One region of the Carnobacterium sp. 17-4 genome, then DNA from elsewhere that is predicted to be linked to it. Evidence: a T-box and tRNA genes for the amino acid it is inferred to sense, from the RefSeq annotation. Region 1 holds a T-box; the other holds one or more tRNA genes.

Region 1 (11,222 bases):
ACCCGATATTAAAAGTATCAATTACTTCACGGGTCAATCCTCTTTGAGTTAAATACTCTAAAGCTTCTTCTCCTATTGTGGTATTCAATAGAATATGATGAAATAATTCTGCACTTTCTTCATGGACACGGATTAGTTTTTCTTTAGCTGAGTCATTTGGTTGGTTTTTATGATCGAGGTCTTGTACCAAGGATTCATCTAATTCAAATTGACTCAATTCAGCTGTTTTAACGACGGCTTCTGGGAAAGTTAACCCATCGACTTCCATTAAAAAAGTAAAAACATTTCCACCACGCCCACAACTAAAACAGTGAAAAATTTGTTTTTCTTCTGCTACCGAAAATGAAGGGGTTCGCTCTTCGTGGAAAGGACAAAAACCAAAAAGATTTTTACCTTTCTTTTTTAATTGAACATACTGACTGACAACATCCACTATATTGGTTTCTTGTCTTACTTTATTGACCGTTTCTTCTGGAATCATTATCGCCAAGCTGTTCACCTCTTAATCAAAAAAATAAAGAACGTTAGGCTCTATCAGAAATTACATTTAGCATCTAAAAGCCGCACTCAAATACTAGTGCGACTTCACTCTAAAAATCTATTCTCAGACAGAACTATACATGTTTTATAATAGCACATTTTCTATAAGAAAACAAATCTTTAAATTAGTTAACTAAATAGCCCCACATTGCCTATAACTAGGTTTTTATTACAAATAATAATAAAAGTTATTTATTTTACACTAACCTTTTTTATTAGTTTCTTTTTTATTTACAGACAAACGTAAAATAAAACAATTGGTTTGGAACAATACGCTATGCGATGTTCCAAACCAATTGTTCACTTTAATCATTTTAATTTTGCTACTGTTGCCGAGAATGTCGAGCGGCTCATTAAAGATTTCCATACAACATGTGCAAGTGTGAAATCAATCATGCTGTGAACAATCGTACCTGCTCCAACCAACAAGAAGACTGATTGCAAGAAACCTTGCGTATAGTAAGCAGTTGTCATCTCACCACCAAAATAAAAAACAGAGACTACAGCGACTTCACAAATGGCGTGCAGCAAGCCGATCAAAAATGAAAAGAGTTGTGTTTTAGCGGTTGATTGCAGGATAGAAGGATTTCTAAGTAGGAAATAAGATCCGACTCCCGCAAAAACAACATGGGTTAAAGCTCTCAAAGCGATAATAATCGGGAAACCACCAAGCAAAAAACCGAGAGCCGTTCCTAAAGCCACAGTTAATGCAATCATAGGCGAGATAAACATTGCAATAAAAATCGCTACGTGACTTGCCAATGTAAAAGATGCGGGTTCCAAGATCAACTTAACTGGTGAAACCATTGGAATTAAAATACCTACCGCGACTAACAAAGCTGCAATCGTTAATTTGTGAACTCTATTCGTTTTCATTTCAACAACTCCTATCATTAAATGCGCATTTACACGTGTCAAGACACGTTAATAAATTTAATTATAGGTGTTTTCAAAAAGATGTCAAGACACCTTTTAATTTTTGTATAAAAACCCTAAGGTATTCAATTCTTTTTTGATTCGATCAAACGTTTTTTTGTCTGGACAAGCTATTGTATGCAAATGAACGCCACCGGTTAATTCAGATAGTAAGTTGGCTTGTTTATTTTTGATTGCCTCCATAAATTGATCGGCATCATATCGCGAAGAAATCATTAACCGTCCTTTTAATTCTCCGTATATCGGGTGCTCAACGATAACATCAACCACTTCTCCTCCATTGTCTACTACAGCATACAATTCAGTTTTTGTTTCTGCTGCACTATGGGAACTAGCTAATTGGCCAAGATATTTGTTCGTCATAGAAGCAGATTCCAATACGTATCCTTTTGGGGTAGCGATGACATCAACTCCACTCGCTCTTAACAAAGCCACATCGCCCACAATAATTTGGCGACTCACATTTAATCGCGCAGCCAGATTCCTTGCACTTATGGGTCTGTTTTCTTGTGATAAAATTGAAATAATGCTGTCTCTTCTTTTCGTTGCCTCCATAAAAATCAGTCCTTTTCCATTATTGCGCTCGTTTTAATCTTATTATACCTTAATTGACCACGTTTGAAGCCTTTAAACAAAACTTCTTATGTGTAGGAACTATTTCTAAATATGCTATACTTTAAAAAACGATTTCAGTTAGGAGGTTCAAATGAAACTATTTAAACTCAGTTTACTTATCTTGATCAGTTTAACGCTTCCCTTTTGTCTATATGGTTACTATCAAAATCGTTCATTAGACGTTGAGTACCAAACGATTGCACTCGATGATCTACCCCCAGAATTAGATCAATTAAAAATCGTCCACGTATCAGATACCCATTTTGAAAGAAACCGCATCTCAATTGAAACGTTGCTTTCTGAAATCGAACAAGCTCAACCAGATCTGATTTTCTTAACTGGAGATTTAATTGACCGCACAGCTGACTTAAGTAAGATACCTTTAGAAGAATTTGGCCGCTCCTTGAGTGCTCTTGCGCCAACTTATGCTGTATCGGGAAACCACGAAACGAGCAGCGGTCAATTAGATGAATGGGATCAAGAAATCAATCAAAGCGGAGTTACATTATTAAACAATGAACAGATTACTATAGAATTCAACGGTGCTCAGTTAGCTTTAGTAGGTGTTAAAGATGAAGATTATCCTATTGATGTGCCTATGATAAATCCTATAACGGACATGCCCGTATTGTTACTCGCTCATCACCCTGAATATTTTGAAGACTATCTAACTTCTAACCCTCTTATTGAACCAGATATCACATTTAGCGGTCATGCTCATGGTGGCCAAATAAGAATCCCTCTTATAGGTCCGTTGTACGCTCCTGGTCAGGGCTTTTTTCCTAAATACACCACAGGAATCTATAATAGTGAAGTAGACCCCTCAAAAAAATTAGTCGTTAGCAGAGGAATTGGAAATAGCCTATTTCCTTTTCGTATCAATAACAAACCCCATCTGTTAGTGATTACCCTTGAACGCACTAAATAAAAGAAACCACTTATACAAGGTATTTTGTTAAATCCTCATAAGTGGTTTCTTTTTATATCTACTTTATTGACTAAATTGAGCCTCATACAATCTCTTATATGGCCCATTTTTTGCTAATAATTCTTCGTGACTGCCTTGTTCAGCAATCCCTTCTTCACTTACCACGATAATGCGTGTAGCGTGCTTGATCGTCGCTAAACGATGCGCAATAATCAACGTCGTACGACCTTCAGCCAATGAGTTTAAAGATTCTTGAATCACTTGTTCTGTTTCAGTATCCAAAGCAGAGGTTGCTTCATCTAAAATTAAAATCGGAGGATTCTTTAAAAACATGCGCGCAATAGATAAGCGTTGTTTTTGACCGCCAGATAATTTTACGCCTCGCTCACCAATAATCGTATCCAGCCCTTCCGGCATCTCGTCAACAACTTTTTCCAAATGAGCTAATTGGACTGCTTTACGTATTTCTTCTTCACTAGCATCTAATTTCCCATAGGCCACATTTTCTCTGATGCTCCCTGGGAAAAGGTACACATCTTGTTGGACAACACCAACTTGATCCCGCAATGACTGCATCGTCATATCTTGAATGTTGATTCCATCGATGGTTACTTCTCCTTCACTGACCTCATAAAAACGAGGCAGCAAATTACAGATAGTCGTCTTCCCTGCTCCACTAGGGCCAACAAACGCTACCGTTTCACCTGCACGAATCGATAAATTGATTTTGTCCAACACTTTTTTGGATGAGTCGTACCAAAATGAAACTTGTTTGTACTCAATATCCCCTTTTAAGCGGTCGACTTCAATGGCATTTTCTTTGTCCTGAATAGTAGGTTTTTTATCAAGTTCTTCTGTTAATCTCTTAAATCCTGCAATTCCTTTAGGATAACTTTCAATCATCGTGTTCACTTTTTCAATCGGACGAACAAATACATTAGATAATAAGATAAATCCTACAAAATCACCATAACTTATTTCACCTTGGATCGTATAATACGCTCCAAAAAATAAGGCAAACAAATTAATTAAACGAATCAGTAAATAATTATATGAAGAGCTGATTGCCATCATCTTATAGAATAAAATTTTTGATGATCGGTAAGCTTGATTAAGTAACTCAAATCTTCCGGCTTCGTGTTCTTCATTTGCAAAGGCTTGAACCACACGTATCCCACTAACGGAAGACTCAATACCTGCACTAAATTCGCCTAAATCATTAAAGATCTTTGTATTGATTTTGGTCATGCGTTTATTGAAAAACACTAATGCAATCGTGATAAAAGGAATCATTACAAACGTTGCCAAAGCTAATTGAACGTGCACTGTTAACATCAGTAAAAAGGCTCCACCTAAAGTAATGATGGTAATAAACACATCTTCAGGACCATGATGAGCAACTTCCGATATTTCGAATAAGTCCGTTGTCAAGCGCGTCATTAACTTCCCTGTCTTTTGATTGTCGTAATAACTGAACGGCTGCTCTTGCAAGTGGCCATATAATTCGCGACGCATATCTGTCTCGATATTCACACCCAGTTTGTGCCCGAAATAAACAACGACATACTGCAAATAAGTATTTACAACATACAAAAACAATAAAGATAGCGAAACTGTAACAATCAATGTCCAATTTGCTGAAGGCAAAAGGTCATCGACTACTCGATTAACTACTAGCGGAAAAGACAATTCTAAAACAGCTGCAAGTATCGCACAGCTAAAATCTAAGATAAATAATTTTTTATACGGCTTATAATAACTAAAAAAACGTTTTAACATAGAATCCTCCAATCTGGTTTAGCTCATTTGATTAATAAAATATTTTTTATGTAACTTGTTTAGTTTGAACATACTCCATCAAAATTACTACATGATTGTATTGTTCATCTTTAGCAGCATAGATAAACGTCACCGGCGTTTGTTGCAATTGTTCAAAGATATGCTGTTTAAATTTTTCCGCGTGTGGATTGGCTTCTAATTCAGCCCAATAAGCTTGTTTAAACGCATCAAATTTTTGCGGTTGATGGTTAAACGCTTTACGAATCATTGGAGTTGGTGTAATTTCTTTTGCCCATTCTTTTATATTGGCTTTTTCTTTCGCTACTCCTCTTGGCCATAGTCTATCTACTAAAATACGGTACCCATCTTCTTTTTCTACTTTTTCATAAACTCGTTTCATAGTTAAGGGATGATTAGTCATATTTTTCCACTCCTTTGTCCAATTAAACAAAAACCCCACTAAGGAAAATTCTATCCTTAATGGAGTATAAAGTAAACTTATTTGCTAAAGGTTATTTAACAACTAATTTGTCTACACTTGCAAAAGATAACACAAAATCAGAGATCTGCATCAATAACGCTAATCGGTTATTTCGAACCGCTTCATTGTCTGCCATAACCATATTTTCATTAAAAAAGGCTTCGATCAATGGTTGTAGCTGTTCAAAAGCTTCGTAGCTTTGACTGCTGTTTTCTTGGCTAGACTTTGTTGCAATTTTAGCAAAAGAGTCATGTAAGTTTTTTTCAGATATTGTTTCAAATAAAGCAGGATCAACTGATGCTTGCTCTTGAGCAAGTAGTTCTTTCCCTTTATCAGCTAGATTTAAGACACGCGTCAACGCTTCGATGGTTGATTTAAAAATAGCATCTGATAAATGACCATTGATGATTCGACTTGCTTCGATCAATTTCAGCACATTTTCTTGGCGAGAATTTAAAGCCGCATCGATAACATCATGGCGAATGCTCTCTGCCATCAATAATTGTCGTACACGAGCTTTAATGAAATCAATGACTTGTGCAGTACTTGATTGGTAACCTTCAATCAAAGCGCTCTGATTGATGACTGGAGCAGCTAAAATGCCTTCTTTAAGTGAATCCATAGGGAAAACCCAATTTTTTGATTCAATAATGCGAACAATACCGTATGTCTGACGTCTCAAGGCATATGGATCATTAGATCCAGTTGGAATCATTCCGACTGCGAAGAAACTCAAGACACTTTCCAATTTATCGGCAATAGCTAATACTGCTCCGACAGACGATTGTGGAAGTTCTCCTTCACTTGAGATTGGCATGTAGTGTTCTCTGATAGCAGCAGCTACAGTTGGATTCTCACCTTGCATCAAGGCATACTTTTCACCCATGATTCCTTGTAATTCAGGGAATTCTCCTACCATATTGGTTACCAAATCAAATTTATAAATTTCAGAGGCACGATTTAAATCAGTTAACTCAGTCGTCGTTAAGCCAACTTGTTTCCCAATTAATTGAGCAATAGCTTGTACTCGGTTCATTTTTTCATAGATTGAACCGATTTTTTCATGAAAAGTTACTTGTTTTAAACGATCTACACAAGAAGCGATCGTTAATTTTTGGTCTTCTTCAAAGAAAAATTGACCATCATCTAAGCGGGCAGTCAATACTTTTTCATTTCCCTTTGCAACTGTCTCAATGTGTTCAGCATTTCCATTACGAACAGAGATAAAGTAAGGTAAAATAATTCCTTCGCCGTCTTTCACTCCAAAATAACGCTGATGGTCTTTCATCGATGTAATCAATACTTCTTCTGGTAAATCGAGGTATTTTTTATCAAATGAGCCATAAAAAGCAGTTGGGTATTCAATCAAATTGTTTACTTCTTCTAGTAATTTTTCATCAAATGTAACAGACCATTGATTTGCTTCCATCAACTCTTCAATTTGACTAACGATCATTTGTTTACGTTTGGCACTGTCCGCAATTACATAAACGTTTTCTAACGTTTTTTCATAGTCTAATGCACTAGCAAAAGTGACATCTTGTCCTAAAAAACGGTGTCCGCGTGAGGTATTTGCTGTTTGAACATCCAAGATTTCAAAAGGAATCACTTCTTCATCCAACATCGCAGTCAACCAATGAAATGGGCGGATGTATTTAAATGAGTGGCTTCCCCAATGCATACTTACGGGGAAAGTCATAGATGTGATTACTTCATCTAAACCAACTAAAATATCTTTAACGGTTTTACCTGAAATAAATTTATCTACATAAACATATTCAACGTCTTTGATTGATTTGAAATAAATGTCCTCTGTCGTTGCCCCTTGTCCTCGCGCAAATCCAATAGCTGCTTTACTCCAATTTCCTTCAGCATCTTGAGCTATTTTTTTAGCAGGGCCTTTTACAGATTCTTCAATGTCTTCTTGTTTTTCGGCGATATCCTTCACAATGACCGCTAGACGACGAGGCGTTGAAAAAGGAATCACTTCTCCGTGTGCTAACCTATTTTCTTTTAAAAAGGCAGCTACTTTTTGTGTTAATTGTTTGCTGCTCGGAGTAACGATATGAGCTGGAACTTCTTCTAAACCGATTTCTAACAACAGATTTTTAGTCATATTACTTTGCCTCCTTATTTTCGATAGATTGACCTTGAAGCAAAGGGAATCCTAATTTTTCACGTTCTGTAACGAAAGCTTTTGCAATTGAACGAGCCATTTTACGAATACGAGCCAGATAACCGGCACGTTCTGTAACTGAAACGGCCCCTCTTGCGTCTAATAAATTAAAGGTGTGACTACATTTTAAAACATAATCATAGGCTGGGTGAACCAGGCCTGCTTCAATTTGGGTAGTAGCTTCTTTTTCATATTCATTAAATAACATTAGAAGCATTTCTTGATTGCTATTTTCAAAAGCGTATTTTGAATGCTCGTATTCAGGTTGAATAAAGATTTCGCCATATTTCACGCCTTTTGTCCATTCAATGTCATAAACACTGTCGACATCTTGAATGTAAGAAGCTAAACGTTCTAAACCAAATGTGATCTCACTGGTTACAGGATTGCATTCTAACCCACCAACCTGTTGGAAATACGTAAATTGAGTGATTTCCATTCCATCTAACCAAACTTCCCAACCTAAACCTGCACATCCCATAGAAGGATTTTCCCAGTTGTCTTCCACAAAACGAATATCGTGTTCTAAAGGATCAATGCCTAATAAGCGAAGGCTTTCTAAATAAAGTTCTTGGATGTTATCCGGTGAAGGTTTCATAACGACTTGAAATTGATGATGTTGGAATAAACGGTTTGGATTTTCACCATAACGGCCATCTGCTGGACGTCTTGAAGGCTCTACATAAGCTGCATTCCATGGTTCAGGTCCAATAGCACGTAAAAACGTATAAGGACTCATCGTTCCTGCACCTTTTTCTGTGTCATAGGATTGGAGCAATAGACACCCTTGATCAGACCAATATTTTTGTAAAGTCAAAATGATTTCTTGAAACGTTAAACTATTTTCTTTCATTCGGCATTCTCCTTTTCATTTCAAATCCTAATGGGTAACTAAAAAATAATACAAAAAAAGTCCCTATGCTGATCAGGATCAGCATAGGGACGATAGTACAATCGCGGTTCCACCCTAATTCTAGCTTATAAAAAACTAGCATCTCTTTTTGTAATCAGCTCCAGAAGGCCTTTCAAAACTTTGTCTATACTTGGCTTTCACTATCCCAAGTTCGCTCTTAAATAGAGGGAAAATTTTTACTCTTTTCTTTCATCGCTGGTTATTCACTTATTACTATATTAACCTGTAATATTGACTATTGTCAATATTTACTTTTCATTCTCGTCTGGTGTTTCATTCGGAGGAACTCTCTTATCTATTAGGAGGTTACCCCAAGTATACATTTGATCGATAAATTTTTTACTTTTCAACTTTATTCCGACAGACTCTTCATAGATGAGGTCAATCAACGTCCTGATCTCTCGCTTTGTTTCCTCTTTAACTGTAATAGCACCTAACTGATCCAACGAGACCACTGAAAACAAACGAATAAAATGAATCGCTCTTCTGCTTGCATGGTAACGGTGACGATCTAAATGCCAATGATTTTGGCATAGTAGGCCACCATAACTGCCTGAGTAATCAAAAGGTCCCTCAGTATTCCCGCATACCCGACAGCCTCTTAATTCGGGCGAAACACCAAAGTATGGAAGAATCTGTATTTCAAATATATTCACGACAATCTCAGGATCCGTTTCTTCATCGATTTCGGTTAAACACCGGTCTATCTTATGAAATAACGTACTATCCACAATTCCATCATCTAAAGCTGCATCTGCTAAATTCAAAATATACGTTGCATAAGCATTTAAGAAAATATCGGTTTGCATACTTTTATACTGATCAACTTCTTTTGCATCTCTTATAAAACAAAGCCCAGTGTCACGAATGTCCGCAATATACGTCGCTTTCGTAAATGGCAACACCGCAGTTCTAAGTTTGTTCTTTTGCTTTCTGGTTCCTTTAACAAAAAACATTCTCTTGCCAAAGCGATTAGTAAATAATTTAACTAATTGATCGTTTTCGCGATGATTTCGCACAGATAGCACAATGCCTTCTACTTCTTCTACTTGAGCCATTTAGAATCCTCCTACGAGATACAATCTCCGCTTAAAAAAACAAACCATAAAAATATGGTTTGTTTTTTTAGTTGGTTAGTGCTAATTAATAATCATCTTTGCGGTAACCATAGTCTTGTAAATTTATTTGACGATCGCGCCAATCTTTTTGAACTTTTACCCAAAGATCAAGGTAAATTTTGTCTCCCAGCAATACTTCGATATCTCTTCTCGCACGGATACCAATATCTTTCAGCATTTTTCCGCCCTTGCCAATAATAATACCTTTTTGACTTGAACGTTCTACGATGATCGCTGCATGAACTTGAACTTTCCCCAGTTCATTGCGTTGCATACTCTCTACTACTACCGCCACAGAATGAGGAACTTCTTCTCTAGTCAACTCTAATACTTTCTCACGAATCAATTCAGAAACAATAAAGTATTCGGGATGATCGGTCACTTGATCTTCTGGGTAGAATTGAGGTCCAGTAGGTAGATATTTTGTGATTTCCTCTAATAATGTATCTACATTATTTCCTTCAGAGGCTGAAATTGGAATAACTTGTGCAAAATCTACTAGTGAACGGTAGTCTTCGATAATCGGCAGCAATTGATCTGGATGTATTTTATCAATTTTATTCAATACTAAAAACACGGGACTTTTTACTGTTTTTAGTTTTTCCATAATAAAGTTATCTCCAGGGCCACGTTTTTCTGTAATATTTACCATAAATAAAATCACATCAACTTCTCTAAAAGCACTAAAAGCTGAATTCACCATGAAATCCCCTAGACGATGTTTCGGTTTATGAATACCAGGAGTATCAATAAATACGATTTGTGATTCTGGAGTCGTGTAGATCCCTTGAATTTTATTTCTTGTTGTTTGAGCTTTATCACTCATGATTGCTATTTTTTGCCCTACAATTCTATTTAACAACGTTGATTTACCAACATTTGGACGTCCTACTATAGAAACAAAACCTGATTTGTGCTCATTTGTATTTTTCATTAAACCATATCCTCCGATTTAAAAGCTCCGGGCAGCAATTCGCCAACCGTTGTTATCTGTTTATTTCCTTTATTGTTCGTTAATAAGACAGGCATATCTGGACCACAAAATTCTGCTAGTACTTGTCTGCAAGCCCCACAAGGTGAGATAGGTCCATCTGTATCACCGGTAACCACCAAATAATCAAACTCTTTTTTTCCTTCAGAAACTGCTTTAAAAATTGCTGTACGCTCAGCACAATTGGTTAAACCAAAAGAGGCGTTCTCAATATTACATCCTGAAAATACTTCTCCCTCTTTCGTTAAAAGAGCTGCTCCAACTGGAAAATTGGAATAAGGAACATAAGCTTTATCTAGCATGTCCGTTGCTTTTTGAATTAATTCTTCGACTTTTTGTTCTGTAGTGTGCATAAATGTTGATCCCCTTTAAAATAGTATTTGCCATAATTTAGGTAATATAATAATCGCTGCTACCACAACGGAAAATCCTGCTGTCATTAGAACAGCTGCGGCAGCCATATCTTTCGCTTTCTTTGCCAGAGAATGATATTGTTCACCAGCAGCTAAATCAACCACGTTTTCAATGACCGTATTCCAAACTTCCATTATGATCACTAAAAATATACTGAAAATAACCCATAACCATTCATTGACAGCTAAATTAAGGAACACACAAAACAATAGGACTATTGAACCAATCATAATATGGCAACGCATATTCCGTTCTTCTTGAAATACCGTTAGAACTCCCTTAAATGCGTATTTAAAGGAATCTGAAAATCTAGAGTTTTTCACTACTTCCT
Region 2 (11,222 bases), 650 kb from region 1:
CCACATTGGTAAAACAGCTTCGTCTCCAAATAATTTTTTTGAATACCCCCATTTAATACTACTTTGTTCACTGCGATCAATTTGTTCATCAAAGTCCCAAGTCATATAACTATTCCTCCAATCAAAAATTAGTTTCTATATGTATGGTTAAGTATACTAGTAAAAACCGAAGAGAGATAATTTTTTCTATGATGCCTCTTTTAAAACCGGTACCATAAATAAAGTCTCGTTTCAAAAAAAATGAAAACGTATTCTAAATACGCTGAGTGTTTATTTATGCTAAAATAAAAATATAAATAAAAATACTCTTGAAATGGATAAGCGAGGTGATAGGATGAAGTATAAAATTGGCATGGTCATTAAAGGCAAAATTACTGGAATTCAACCTTATGGAGCGTTTGTTTCACTTGATGATGAAACACAAGGGCTTATCCATATCTCGGAATGCAAACATGGTTTTGTTAAAGACTTAAATGAAGTTTTAACAGTGGGAAATGAAATTGAAGTGATGGTATTAGACATTGATGAATATACGAAAAAAATCAGTTTATCTCTAAGAACGTTAGAGGAAAATACGACATTTCAATACCATCCTAAGAAGAGAAGGCAGCATCATGAAAAAGTCGGAAAGTTAGGTTTTGCTACAATAAAAGAGTCAATGCCAAAATGGATTGAAGAAGCTAAAGAAGATGAAAAAAATAGAATAGTGTATTAAAGAGACTATTAATCTACTGTAAACAAAACAAATGAGCTAAAAACTATAGCTAGAGGTGTAAACTAATGACAGAGAAAAGATGGGTAGCTGGAACTATAATGGCAAAAGGACCAGGAGGAAAGTATGTTTTTTTAGTGGAAGTAGAAGCTGAAATGCATTCATTCCCTACCACCGAAATCAGTGATGTTAAAACAGGATTAGCTACTATATTAGAGACGCTAAAAACAATTTTACCTATTAAAGCAACTGATTTAAATTTATATGAACTGACAAATGCAGTAGTTAATGACAACCGTATCCCTTTATTTGTTTTTGAACTTTATGATGAAGAAGCTGATTATAGACTTCTAACTGAAAGCGGCGATAACTCGCTAACCTGGTTGAATTCTGATGAGCTAACAAAAACATTAGAAAAATGGGAAATATCTGGAGTTCCGCAATTTAAATAAGTTTATCTGTAACGGCATTTCTCATTCGAGGAATGCCGTTTTTTCCTTGCTTTTTTTTATTAAAACAACTAAAGTTAAGGAGTATGAGAATAGCTTTTTTATTCTTTAAGACAATTAATTGGAGGGGTTTACGTGGGTCATATTAAATTTGATTATTCAAATGTTGAGAAATTTGTACAACCACATGAAATCGCGAACTTACAACAACAGGTTACAACTGCTGATGAAATGTTACGCAAAGGAACTGGGGCAGGTAGCGAGTACCTAGGTTGGATCGATTTGCCAAAAAATTATGATAAAGAAGAGTTTGCTCGTATCAAAGAAGCGGCTAAAAAAATCCAAAGCGATTCAGAAATTCTGGTTGTCATCGGAATTGGAGGATCTTACTTAGGTTCAAAAGCTGCAATTGATTTCTTAAATCATTCTTTTGTTAATTTACTTGATAAAGAAACTCGCAAAGCACCACAAGTTCTTTTCGCTGGAAACAGTATTAGTTCAAGCTATCTACACGATTTGATTCAAGTAATCGGAGACCGTGATTTTTCAGTAAATATTATTTCTAAATCTGGTACAACTACAGAACCAGCTATTGCTTTTAGAGTATTTAAAGGATTGTTAGAAAAAAAATATGGTGCAGATGAAGCTAAAGCACGTATTTATGCTACCACAGATAAAGAACGTGGAGCTTTGAAACAAGAAGCAAATGCACAAGGCTATGAATCATTTATCATTCCTGATGATGTTGGCGGACGTTTTTCTGTATTAACAGCAGTAGGTTTATTGCCAATTGCAGCTAGTGGAGCAGACATTGATCAATTGATGAAAGGTGCTGCAGATGCGTCAGTTGCATTCTCTAGTGATAAAATCGAAGAAAATGAAGCATATCAATACGCTGTATTGCGTAATGTCTTCTACCGTAAAGGAAAAGATACAGAAATTTTAGTTAACTACGAGCCATCATTGCAATATTTCTCAGAGTGGTGGAAACAATTGGCTGGAGAATCAGAAGGTAAAGACCAAAAAGGAATCTATCCTTCAAGCGTAAACTTCTCTACTGATTTACATTCAATGGGGCAATACATCCAAGAAGGACAACGTAATATCTTTGAAACAGTTATTAAAGTAGATAAACCAAAATTTGATATTGCTATCCCAGCTACTGAAGAAGATTTAGACGGATTAGGCTATTTGGAAGGGAAAGGTATTGATTACGTAAATACTAAAGCTTTCCAAGGAACTCTTTTAGCTCATACTGACGGAGATGTGCCTAACATGATCTTAACGATTCCTCAACAAGATGCATATACATTAGGTTACATGATGTACTTCTTTGAAATCGCAATCGGCCTATCAGGTTACTTAAATGGTGTAAATCCATTTGACCAACCAGGTGTAGAAGCATATAAGAAAAATATGTTTGCTTTGCTAGGAAAACCAGGATTTGAAGAATTAGGTAAAGAATTAAACGCACGACTATAATTTAGATGTACCGAAATAACAACACACTTCAAAAGTCTTTACACCTCTTTTTCTTATCGTAGTGATAGAAAAAAGGTGTTTAGGCTTTTTTTTAGAAATAGTAGTGTGAAAAGTCATTGTTAGTCGACAATTTTTGTAGTACTGTATTTAATAACAAAAATATGGTTAAAAACTTCTCTCTATATAGAAGAAAGGGGAATAAAATGAGCAGAAATTTTACATTAAACCAAGCAAAAGCAGAACATCTTGAAATGATAGAGCTGTTACTTAAAGAAACAGCTCTATGGTTAAAAGCTAAAGGATCGTTACAATGGAATGGTATATTAGAAGGTAATGATAATCATGATACAGCGAGTGCCATTGATAGAGGAGAAGTATTCTACGGAGCTTTAGATAATGAGTTAGTTGGAATGTTCATAATGTGGGATCACCAAAGTGAGTGGGATGCTGCTTTATGGGGAACGGATCAAGGAAATAAATTTTATTACCTTCACCGTTTGAATATAAAGAGAGACAAAGCTGGTATGGGAATTCCACAGCTGATGATCAATGCAGCTAAAGATTATGCTGAAAAAGAACAAAAAAGAGCTCTCAGACTAGATTGTATTGCTGGAAATGAATTTTTAAACCGAATGTACCGTAATGAAAGCTTTGAATTGATCGATTGTAAAGAAGATTTCAATGCGGGAGAACAAATAAATGACTTTAACTTATACCAATATCAACTAAAGTAATTTTGGAAAAGCGAACGATAATAGGAAGGGCTTTTTTTGAAACAGTCCTTTTGTTCGTTTCATTAGTAAGTAATACAAATTTAAATGCAAAAAAGTGGTAAAATATACGCTTTTTTAAAAAAAACAAAAAAAACAAAATCTTTTTATTGACCAGTATCGAAAAACTTGTTATAGTAATTGATGTCGCTAAGAGAGATAAGTGATACACCGAAATAGATGGAAATATTATTGTAAAAATAATGTTGACAAAACGTAAATAAATATGTTAATCTATTGAAGTCCTCATGGGAACACTGAGCTGGCAAATGGATAAATATTCAATTAAAAAATATTTATTTAAAAAACTTGTTGACAAGTTGAAAAACAACTGCTATAATTTAGAAGTTGTCAGAAACGAGGCAACACGCTTTAGACCTTTGAAAACTAAACAAAGTAAGACGAACCAAATGTGAGGGTGACTTAGCAGTGCTAAGTCAACAGTAACAAAATTAGTGAATAATTATTCGCTAGCAATCAATATGAGCTTCAAGCATCATTTTATATGAGAGTTTGATCCTGGCTCAGGACGAACGCTGGCGGCATGCCTAATACATGCAAGTCGAACGCTTTGATTTCACCGGGTGCTTGCACCCACCGAAGTCAAAGAGTGGCGGACGGGTGAGTAACACGTGGGTAACCTGCCCATAAGTGGGGGATAACATTCGGAAACGGATGCTAATACCGCATACTTCTAATCGCCTCCTGGCGAATGGAAAAAAGGTGGCTTCGGCTACCGCTTATGGATGGACCCGCGGCGTATTAGCTAGTTGGTGAGGTAATGGCTCACCAAGGCGATGATACGTAGCCGACCTGAGAGGGTGATCGGCCACACTGGGACTGAGACACGGCCCAGACTCCTACGGGAGGCAGCAGTAGGGAATCTTCCGCAATGGACGAAAGTCTGACGGAGCAATGCCGCGTGAGTGAAGAAGGTTTTCGGATCGTAAAACTCTGTTGTTAGAGAAGAACAAGGATGAGAGTAACTGCTCATCCCCTGACGGTATCTAACCAGAAAGCCACGGCTAACTACGTGCCAGCAGCCGCGGTAATACGTAGGTGGCAAGCGTTGTCCGGATTTATTGGGCGTAAAGCGAGCGCAGGCGGTTCTTTAAGTCTGATGTGAAAGCCCCCGGCTCAACCGGGGAAGGTCATTGGAAACTGGAGAACTTGAGTGCAGAAGAGGAGAGTGGAATTCCACGTGTAGCGGTGAAATGCGTAGATATGTGGAGGAACACCAGTGGCGAAGGCGACTCTCTGGTCTGTAACTGACGCTGAGGCTCGAAAGCGTGGGGAGCAAACAGGATTAGATACCCTGGTAGTCCACGCCGTAAACGATGAGTGCTAAGTGTTGGAGGGTTTCCGCCCTTCAGTGCTGCAGCTAACGCATTAAGCACTCCGCCTGGGGAGTACGACCGCAAGGTTGAAACTCAAAGGAATTGACGGGGACCCGCACAAGCGGTGGAGCATGTGGTTTAATTCGAAGCAACGCGAAGAACCTTACCAGGTCTTGACATCCTTTGACCACCCTAGAGATAGGGCTTTCCCTTCGGGGACAAAGTGACAGGTGGTGCATGGTTGTCGTCAGCTCGTGTCGTGAGATGTTGGGTTAAGTCCCGCAACGAGCGCAACCCCTATTATTAGTTGCCAGCATTCAGTTGGGCACTCTAGTGAGACTGCCGGTGATAAACCGGAGGAAGGTGGGGATGACGTCAAATCATCATGCCCCTTATGACCTGGGCTACACACGTGCTACAATGGATGGTACAACGAGTCGCAAGGTCGCGAGGCCAAGCTAATCTCTTAAAGCCATTCTCAGTTCGGATTGTAGGCTGCAACTCGCCTACATGAAGCCGGAATCGCTAGTAATCGCGGATCAGCACGCCGCGGTGAATACGTTCCCGGGTCTTGTACACACCGCCCGTCACACCACGAGAGTTTGTAACACCCGAAGTCGGTGAGGTAACCCTTTTGGGAGCCAGCCGCCTAAGGTGGGACAGATAATTGGGGTGAAGTCGTAACAAGGTAGCCGTATCGGAAGGTGCGGCTGGATCACCTCCTTTCTAAGGAATATAACGGAAACCCACACATTCGTACTTACTTTGTTTAGTTTTGAGAGGTCTAATCTTCTCAAAAAACGCAACTTTGGTTGCTGCAAGACGTTGTTCTTTGAAAACTGGATAAAGTTAAAAAGTGTAATTCAAGTAACAAACCAGAAACACACCGAAAAGTTTTAAAAATGAGTTTTTTTAAGGTTCTCATCGAAAGATGAGGTTTAAAAATTAACTGTTAACCATAGGTTAAGTTAATAAGGGCGCACGGTGAATGCCTTGGCACTAGGAGCCGATGAAGGACGGGACTAACGCCGATATGCTTTGGGGAGCTGTAAGTGAGCTTTGATCCAAAGATTTCCGAATGGGGGAACCCAGCATCTTTGATAGGATGTTACTACTGACTGAATACATAGGTCAGTAGAGGTAGACGCAGAGAACTGAAACATCTAAGTACCTGCAGGAAGAGAAAGAAAAATCGATTCCCTGAGTAGCGGCGAGCGAAACGGGAATAGCCCAAACCAGAAAGCTTGCTTTCTGGGGTTGTAGGACTGAACACATAGAGTCATAAATGAGATTGGTAGAAGAAGCGACCTGGAAAGGTCCGCCGAAGAAGGTAAAAGCCCTGTAATCGAAACCCATTTCACTCTGATCAGTATCCTGAGTACGGCGGAACACGAGAAATTCCGTCGGAATCCGGGAGGACCATCTCCCAAGGCTAAATACTCCCTAGTGACCGATAGTGAACCAGTACCGTGAGGGAAAGGTGAAAAGAACCTCGGAAGAGGAGTGAAATAGCCCCTGAAACCGTGTGCCTACAAATAGTTAAAGCCCGTTAATGGGTGATAGCGTGCCTTTTGTAGAATGAACCGGCGAGTTACGATCCCATGCGAGGTTAAGTTGATGAGACGGAGCCGCAGCGAAAGCGAGTCTGAATAGGGCGAATGAGTATGTGGTCGTAGACCCGAAACCAAGTGATCTACCCATGTCCAGGTTGAAGGTGCGGTAATACGCACTGGAGGACCGAACCCACGTATGTTGAAAAATGCGGGGATGAGGTGTGGGTAGCGGAGAAATTCCAATCGAACTTGGAGATAGCTGGTTCTCTCCGAAATAGCTTTAGGGCTAGCCTCGGAATTAGAATCATGGAGGTAGAGCAACTGTTTGGACTAGGGGCCCTTCTCGGGTTACCGAATTCAGATAAACTCCGAATGCCATTGATTTATATCCGGGAGTCAGACTGCGAGTGATAAGATCCGTAGTCGAAAGGGAAACAGCCCAGACCACCAGCTAAGGTCCCAAAGTTTATGTTAAGTGGAAAAGGATGTGGAGTTGCTTAGACAACTAGGATGTTGGCTCAGAAGCAGCCATCATTTAAAGAGTGCGTAATAGCTCACTAGTCGAGTGACCCTGCGCCGAAAATTTACCGGGGCTAAACATAACACCGAAGCTGTGGATAGAACCATTGGTTCTATGGTAGGAGAGCGTTCTAAGGGCGTTGAAGCTAGATCGTGAGGACTAGTGGAGCGCTTAGAAGTGAGAATGCCGGTATGAGTAGCGAAAGACGGGTGAGAATCCCGTCCACCGAATGACTAAGGTTTCCTGGGGAAGGCTCGTCCTCCCAGGGTTAGTCGGGACCTAAGTCGAGGCCGAATGGCGTAGACGATGGACAACAGGTTGAGATTCCTGTACCAGTTTGTTTTGTTTGAACAATGGAGGGACACAGTAGGCTAAGGAATACGCGCTGTTGGATATGCGCGTCCAAGCAACAAGTTTTGAAGTGAGTCAAATGCTTGCTTCTATAAGAACAAGTTGTGATGGGGAGGGAAATTAAGTACCGAAGTTCCCGATGTCACACTGTCAAGAAAAGCTTCTAGTTAGAAACAAACTGCCCGTACCGCAAACCGACACAGGTAGTCGAGGAGAGAATCCTAAGGTGTGCGAGAGAACTCTCGTTAAGGAACTCGGCAAAATGACCCCGTAACTTCGGGAGAAGGGGTGCTGACCAATTGGTCAGCCGCAGTGAATAGGCCCAGGCGACTGTTTATCAAAAACACAGGTCTCTGCAAAATCGTAAGATGACGTATAGGGGCTGACGCCTGCCCGGTGCTGGAAGGTTAAGAGGATGGGTTAGCTCTCGGGCGAAGCTCAGAATTGAAGCCCCAGTAAACGGCGGCCGTAACTATAACGGTCCTAAGGTAGCGAAATTCCTTGTCGGGTAAGTTCCGACCCGCACGAAAGGCGTAACGATCTGGGCACTGTCTCAACGAGAGACTCGGTGAAATTATAGTACCTGTGAAGATGCAGGTTACCCGCGACAGGACGGAAAGACCCCATGGAGCTTTACTGCAGTTTGATATTGAGTGTTTGTACAGCTTGTACAGGATAGGTAGGAGCCATTGAAGCCAGGACGCCAGTCTTGGTGGAGGCGTTGGTGGGATACTACCCTTGCTGTATGACCACTCTAACCCACAGCCCTTATCGGGCTGGGAGACAGTGTCTGACGGGCAGTTTGACTGGGGCGGTCGCCTCCTAAAGAGTAACGGAGGCGCCCAAAGGTTCCCTCAGAATGGTTGGAAATCATTCGCAGAGTGTAAAGGCATAAGGGAGCTTGACTGCGAGACCTACAAGTCGAGCAGGGACGAAAGTCGGGCTTAGTGATCCGGTGGTTCCGCATGGAAGGGCCATCGCTCAACGGATAAAAGCTACCCTGGGGATAACAGGCTTATCTCCCCCAAGAGTCCACATCGACGGGGAGGTTTGGCACCTCGATGTCGGCTCATCGCATCCTGGGGCTGTAGTCGGTCCCAAGGGTTGGGCTGTTCGCCCATTAAAGCGGTACGCGAGCTGGGTTCAGAACGTCGTGAGACAGTTCGGTCCCTATCCGTCGCGGGCGTAGGAAATTTGAGAGGAGCTGTCCTTAGTACGAGAGGACCGGGATGGACACACCTCTGGTGTACCAGTTGTTCTGCCAAGGGCATTGCTGGGTAGCTATGTGTGGACGGGATAAACGCTGAAAGCATCTAAGCGTGAAGCCCCCCTCAAGATGAGATTTCCCATCACGTAAGTGAGTAAGACCCCTGAGAGATGATCAGGTAGATAGGTTGGAAGTGGAAGTATAGCGATATACGGAGCGGACCAATACTAATCGGTCGAGGACTTAACCAAAGCAATACCCGGTGTACGAAGGTAAGCAAACGAATTACACTTTAAACTTTATCCAGTTTTGAGAGTCCAACGGACTTTCGATTGAAATTGTGTGGTGATGATGGCAAGAAGGTCACACCTGTTCCCATGCCGAACACAGAAGTTAAGCTTCTTAGCGCCGATGGTAGTGAAGGGTTTCCCTTTGTGAGAGTAGGACGTTGCCACGCAAATTCAATTATTTTTTTATTCCCATGGAGGTTTAGCTCAGCTGGGAGAGCATCTGCCTTACAAGCAGAGGGTCGGCGGTTCGATCCCGTCAACCTCCACCATGAGTCATTAGCTCAGTTGGTAGAGCATCTGACTTTTAATCAGAGGGTCGCAGGTTCGAATCCTGCATGACTCATAACTAATCATTCAAGCAGGGTTAGTTATGCCAGACTTATTGCGGGTGTGGCGGAATTGGCAGACGCACTAGATTTAGGATCTAGCGTCGCGAGACGTGGGGGTTCAAGTCCCTTCACCCGCACCATTTTTTAGTTGAATGATTAGTGAAGTACCACTTTAGCCGGCTTAGCTCAGTTGGTAGAGCATCTGATTTGTAATCAGAGGGTCGAGGGTTCAACTCCTTTAGCCGGCATTTTTTTGCGAAAGTAGTTCAGTGGTAGAACATCACCTTGCCAAGGTGGGGGTCGCGGGTTCGAATCCCGTCTTTCGCTTACTAGTTCAACTAGTGAGGTCATTCGCAAGAATGAACAGCTGTTCTAATGCCGGGGTGGCGGAACAGGTAGACGCACAGGACTTAAAATCCTGCGGTGAGTGATCACCGTGCCGGTTCGATTCCGGCCCTCGGCACCATTTGCACCCATAGCTCAATTGGATAGAGTACTTGACTACGAATCAAGGGGTTAGAGGTTCAAGTCCTCTTGGGTGCATTTCTTTTGAAAAAGAGAATAACTCAGTAACGGGAAGTAGCTCAGCTTGGTAGAGCACTTGGTTTGGGACCAAGGGGTCGCAGGTTCGAATCCTGTCTTCCCGATTGAAATTTTGGGGCCTTAGCTCAGCTGGGAGAGCGCCTGCCTTGCACGCAGGAGGTCAGCGGTTCGATCCCGCTAGGCTCCACTTTTTAAAAAATTTCATCTTATTACCTTATTATTATGGCGGTGTAGCTCAGCTGGCTAGAGCGTCCGGTTCATACCCGGGAGGTCGGGGGTTCGATCCCCTTCGCCGCTATTATTTTTTTAAAGATCTTGGACCTTTAGCTCAGTTGGTTAGAGCAGACGGCTCATAACCGTCCGGTCGTAGGTTCGAGTCCTACAAGGTCCATTAATCAATAAAGATTAAAATAACCTTGTGCCATTATGGAGGATTACCCAAGTCCGGCTGAAGGGAACGGTCTTGAAAACCGTCAGGTGTGTAAAAGCACGCAAGAGTTCGAATCTCTTATCCTCCTTTTTTAAAAATGATTCATTTATATTATCGCGGGGTGGAGCAGTTGGCAGCTCGTCGGGCTCATAACCCGAAGGTCACAGGTTCAAGTCCTGTCCCCGCAATTTATCTTTTTTTAAAGATAGTTTTAAATGTAAAAAAGGTCTCGTGGTGTAGGGGTTAACATGTCTGCCTGTCACGCAGAAGATCGCGGGTTCGATTCCCGTCGAGACCGTTTAATTTAATACTTGGCCCGGTAGCTCAGTTGGTAGAGCACTTGATTGAAGCTCAAGGTGTCGGCAGTTCGATTCTGTCCCGGGCCACTTTTTTAATGCGGGTGTAGTTTAGTGGTAAAACCACAGCCTTCCAAGCTGTTGATGCGAGTTCGATTCTCGTCACCCGCTTTTTTTTTGGGCCTATAGCTCAGCTGGTTAGAGCGCACGCCTGATAAGCGTGAGGTCGATGGTTCGAGTCCATTTAGGCCCATTGTACTAAAATTTAGACTGGCCCGTTGGTCAAGCGGTTAAGACACCGCCCTTTCACGGCGGTATCACGGGTTCGATTCCCGTACGGGTCATAAAAAAAAGCTGAATAAAAAGGATAAGAGGAAATTTCTCTTATCCTTTTTTCTATTGTATAAACAAGTAAAAAGGTATCCTCGCCATGCGAGTGATACCTTTAAGAGAATAGCCTCAAAAAGTATAAATAAAGAGCATTATACTAAATGAGATGAAAAAAGCAATGGAACAGAGTTGCAAGGTTCTTTGCGTTAATTTAGCTGAAATCGATTCTTTTGTAGAAAAAGACAATTGAACCACCTTAATAGTAAAAGGTAAAGTAAATATAAAGATAAACGATAGACTCTTGAAAGTAGGAATAAAAAGGATAAAACTGACTACATAAATCAGAATGAGTAAATATAAAACGATACGTTGAAAGTGTTTGTGGTCTAAAAAAAGATTATTTGGATTGTGTTCGTTTAACTGTCCATTAATTCTTGTATAGTTTAATTGAAGTTTTCCTAGTTCAACTAAAAAGACCATTAATATTAAGGGAATACTCCAATAAAAAAGTGTATTAGGGATAAAATTTGCTTGAACAAAAAAACTTAGATAGGTTAATATACCACCCTTAAATACACTAGAAAAAAATAGCATCAGCCACGAATAACCTTGTTTAACGAGAT

The links. The T-box of region 1 lies ahead of glyQ (glycine--tRNA ligase subunit alpha). A T-box ahead of a tRNA ligase gene usually reads a tRNA of that ligase, here a tRNA-Gly.
Region 2: it encodes a tRNA-Gly, which carries the amino acid that the T-box ahead of glyQ (glycine--tRNA ligase subunit alpha) is inferred to sense. The anticodon was not compared.

Annotation. Positions count from the first base shown of each region.
Region 1 covers NC_015391.1:1,198,607-1,209,828, reverse strand. Annotated here, with positions in the region: gene dnaG (DNA primase) at 1-481, opposite strand, end outside; gene CAR_RS05865 (hypothetical protein) at 850-1,416, opposite strand; gene CAR_RS05860 (transcription repressor NadR) at 1,513-2,031, opposite strand; gene CAR_RS05855 (metallophosphoesterase) at 2,183-3,019, shown strand; gene CAR_RS05850 (ABC transporter ATP-binding protein) at 3,083-4,798, opposite strand; gene CAR_RS05845 (DUF488 domain-containing protein) at 4,845-5,219, opposite strand; gene glyS (glycine--tRNA ligase subunit beta) at 5,311-7,395, opposite strand; gene glyQ (glycine--tRNA ligase subunit alpha) at 7,397-8,308, opposite strand; T-box leader at 8,391-8,570, opposite strand; gene recO (DNA repair protein RecO) at 8,617-9,426, opposite strand; gene era (GTPase Era) at 9,512-10,420, opposite strand; gene CAR_RS05820 (cytidine deaminase) at 10,420-10,830, opposite strand; gene CAR_RS05815 (diacylglycerol kinase family protein) at 10,846-11,214, opposite strand.
Region 2 covers NC_015391.1:547,862-559,083, forward strand. Annotated here, with positions in the region: gene CAR_RS02685 (MalY/PatB family protein) at 1-105, opposite strand, end outside; gene yugI (S1 domain-containing post-transcriptional regulator GSP13) at 335-715, shown strand; gene CAR_RS02695 (hypothetical protein) at 781-1,164, shown strand; gene CAR_RS02700 (glucose-6-phosphate isomerase) at 1,297-2,643, shown strand; gene CAR_RS02705 (GNAT family N-acetyltransferase) at 2,847-3,377, shown strand; rRNA gene CAR_RS02710 (16S ribosomal RNA) at 3,915-5,476, shown strand; rRNA gene CAR_RS02715 (23S ribosomal RNA) at 5,712-8,632, shown strand; rRNA gene rrf (5S ribosomal RNA) at 8,723-8,838, shown strand; tRNA gene CAR_RS02725 (tRNA-Val) at 8,865-8,940, shown strand; tRNA gene CAR_RS02730 (tRNA-Lys) at 8,942-9,014, shown strand; tRNA gene CAR_RS02735 (tRNA-Leu) at 9,056-9,140, shown strand; tRNA gene CAR_RS02740 (tRNA-Thr) at 9,176-9,248, shown strand; tRNA gene CAR_RS02745 (tRNA-Gly) at 9,256-9,327, shown strand; tRNA gene CAR_RS02750 (tRNA-Leu) at 9,378-9,466, shown strand; tRNA gene CAR_RS02755 (tRNA-Arg) at 9,470-9,543, shown strand; tRNA gene CAR_RS02760 (tRNA-Pro) at 9,574-9,647, shown strand; tRNA gene CAR_RS02765 (tRNA-Ala) at 9,658-9,730, shown strand; tRNA gene CAR_RS02770 (tRNA-Met) at 9,768-9,841, shown strand; tRNA gene CAR_RS02775 (tRNA-Ile) at 9,861-9,934, shown strand; tRNA gene CAR_RS02780 (tRNA-Ser) at 9,972-10,061, shown strand; tRNA gene CAR_RS02785 (tRNA-Met) at 10,089-10,161, shown strand; tRNA gene CAR_RS02790 (tRNA-Asp) at 10,199-10,271, shown strand; tRNA gene CAR_RS02795 (tRNA-Phe) at 10,287-10,359, shown strand; tRNA gene CAR_RS02800 (tRNA-Gly) at 10,370-10,440, shown strand; tRNA gene CAR_RS02805 (tRNA-Ile) at 10,449-10,522, shown strand; tRNA gene CAR_RS02810 (tRNA-Glu) at 10,542-10,613, shown strand.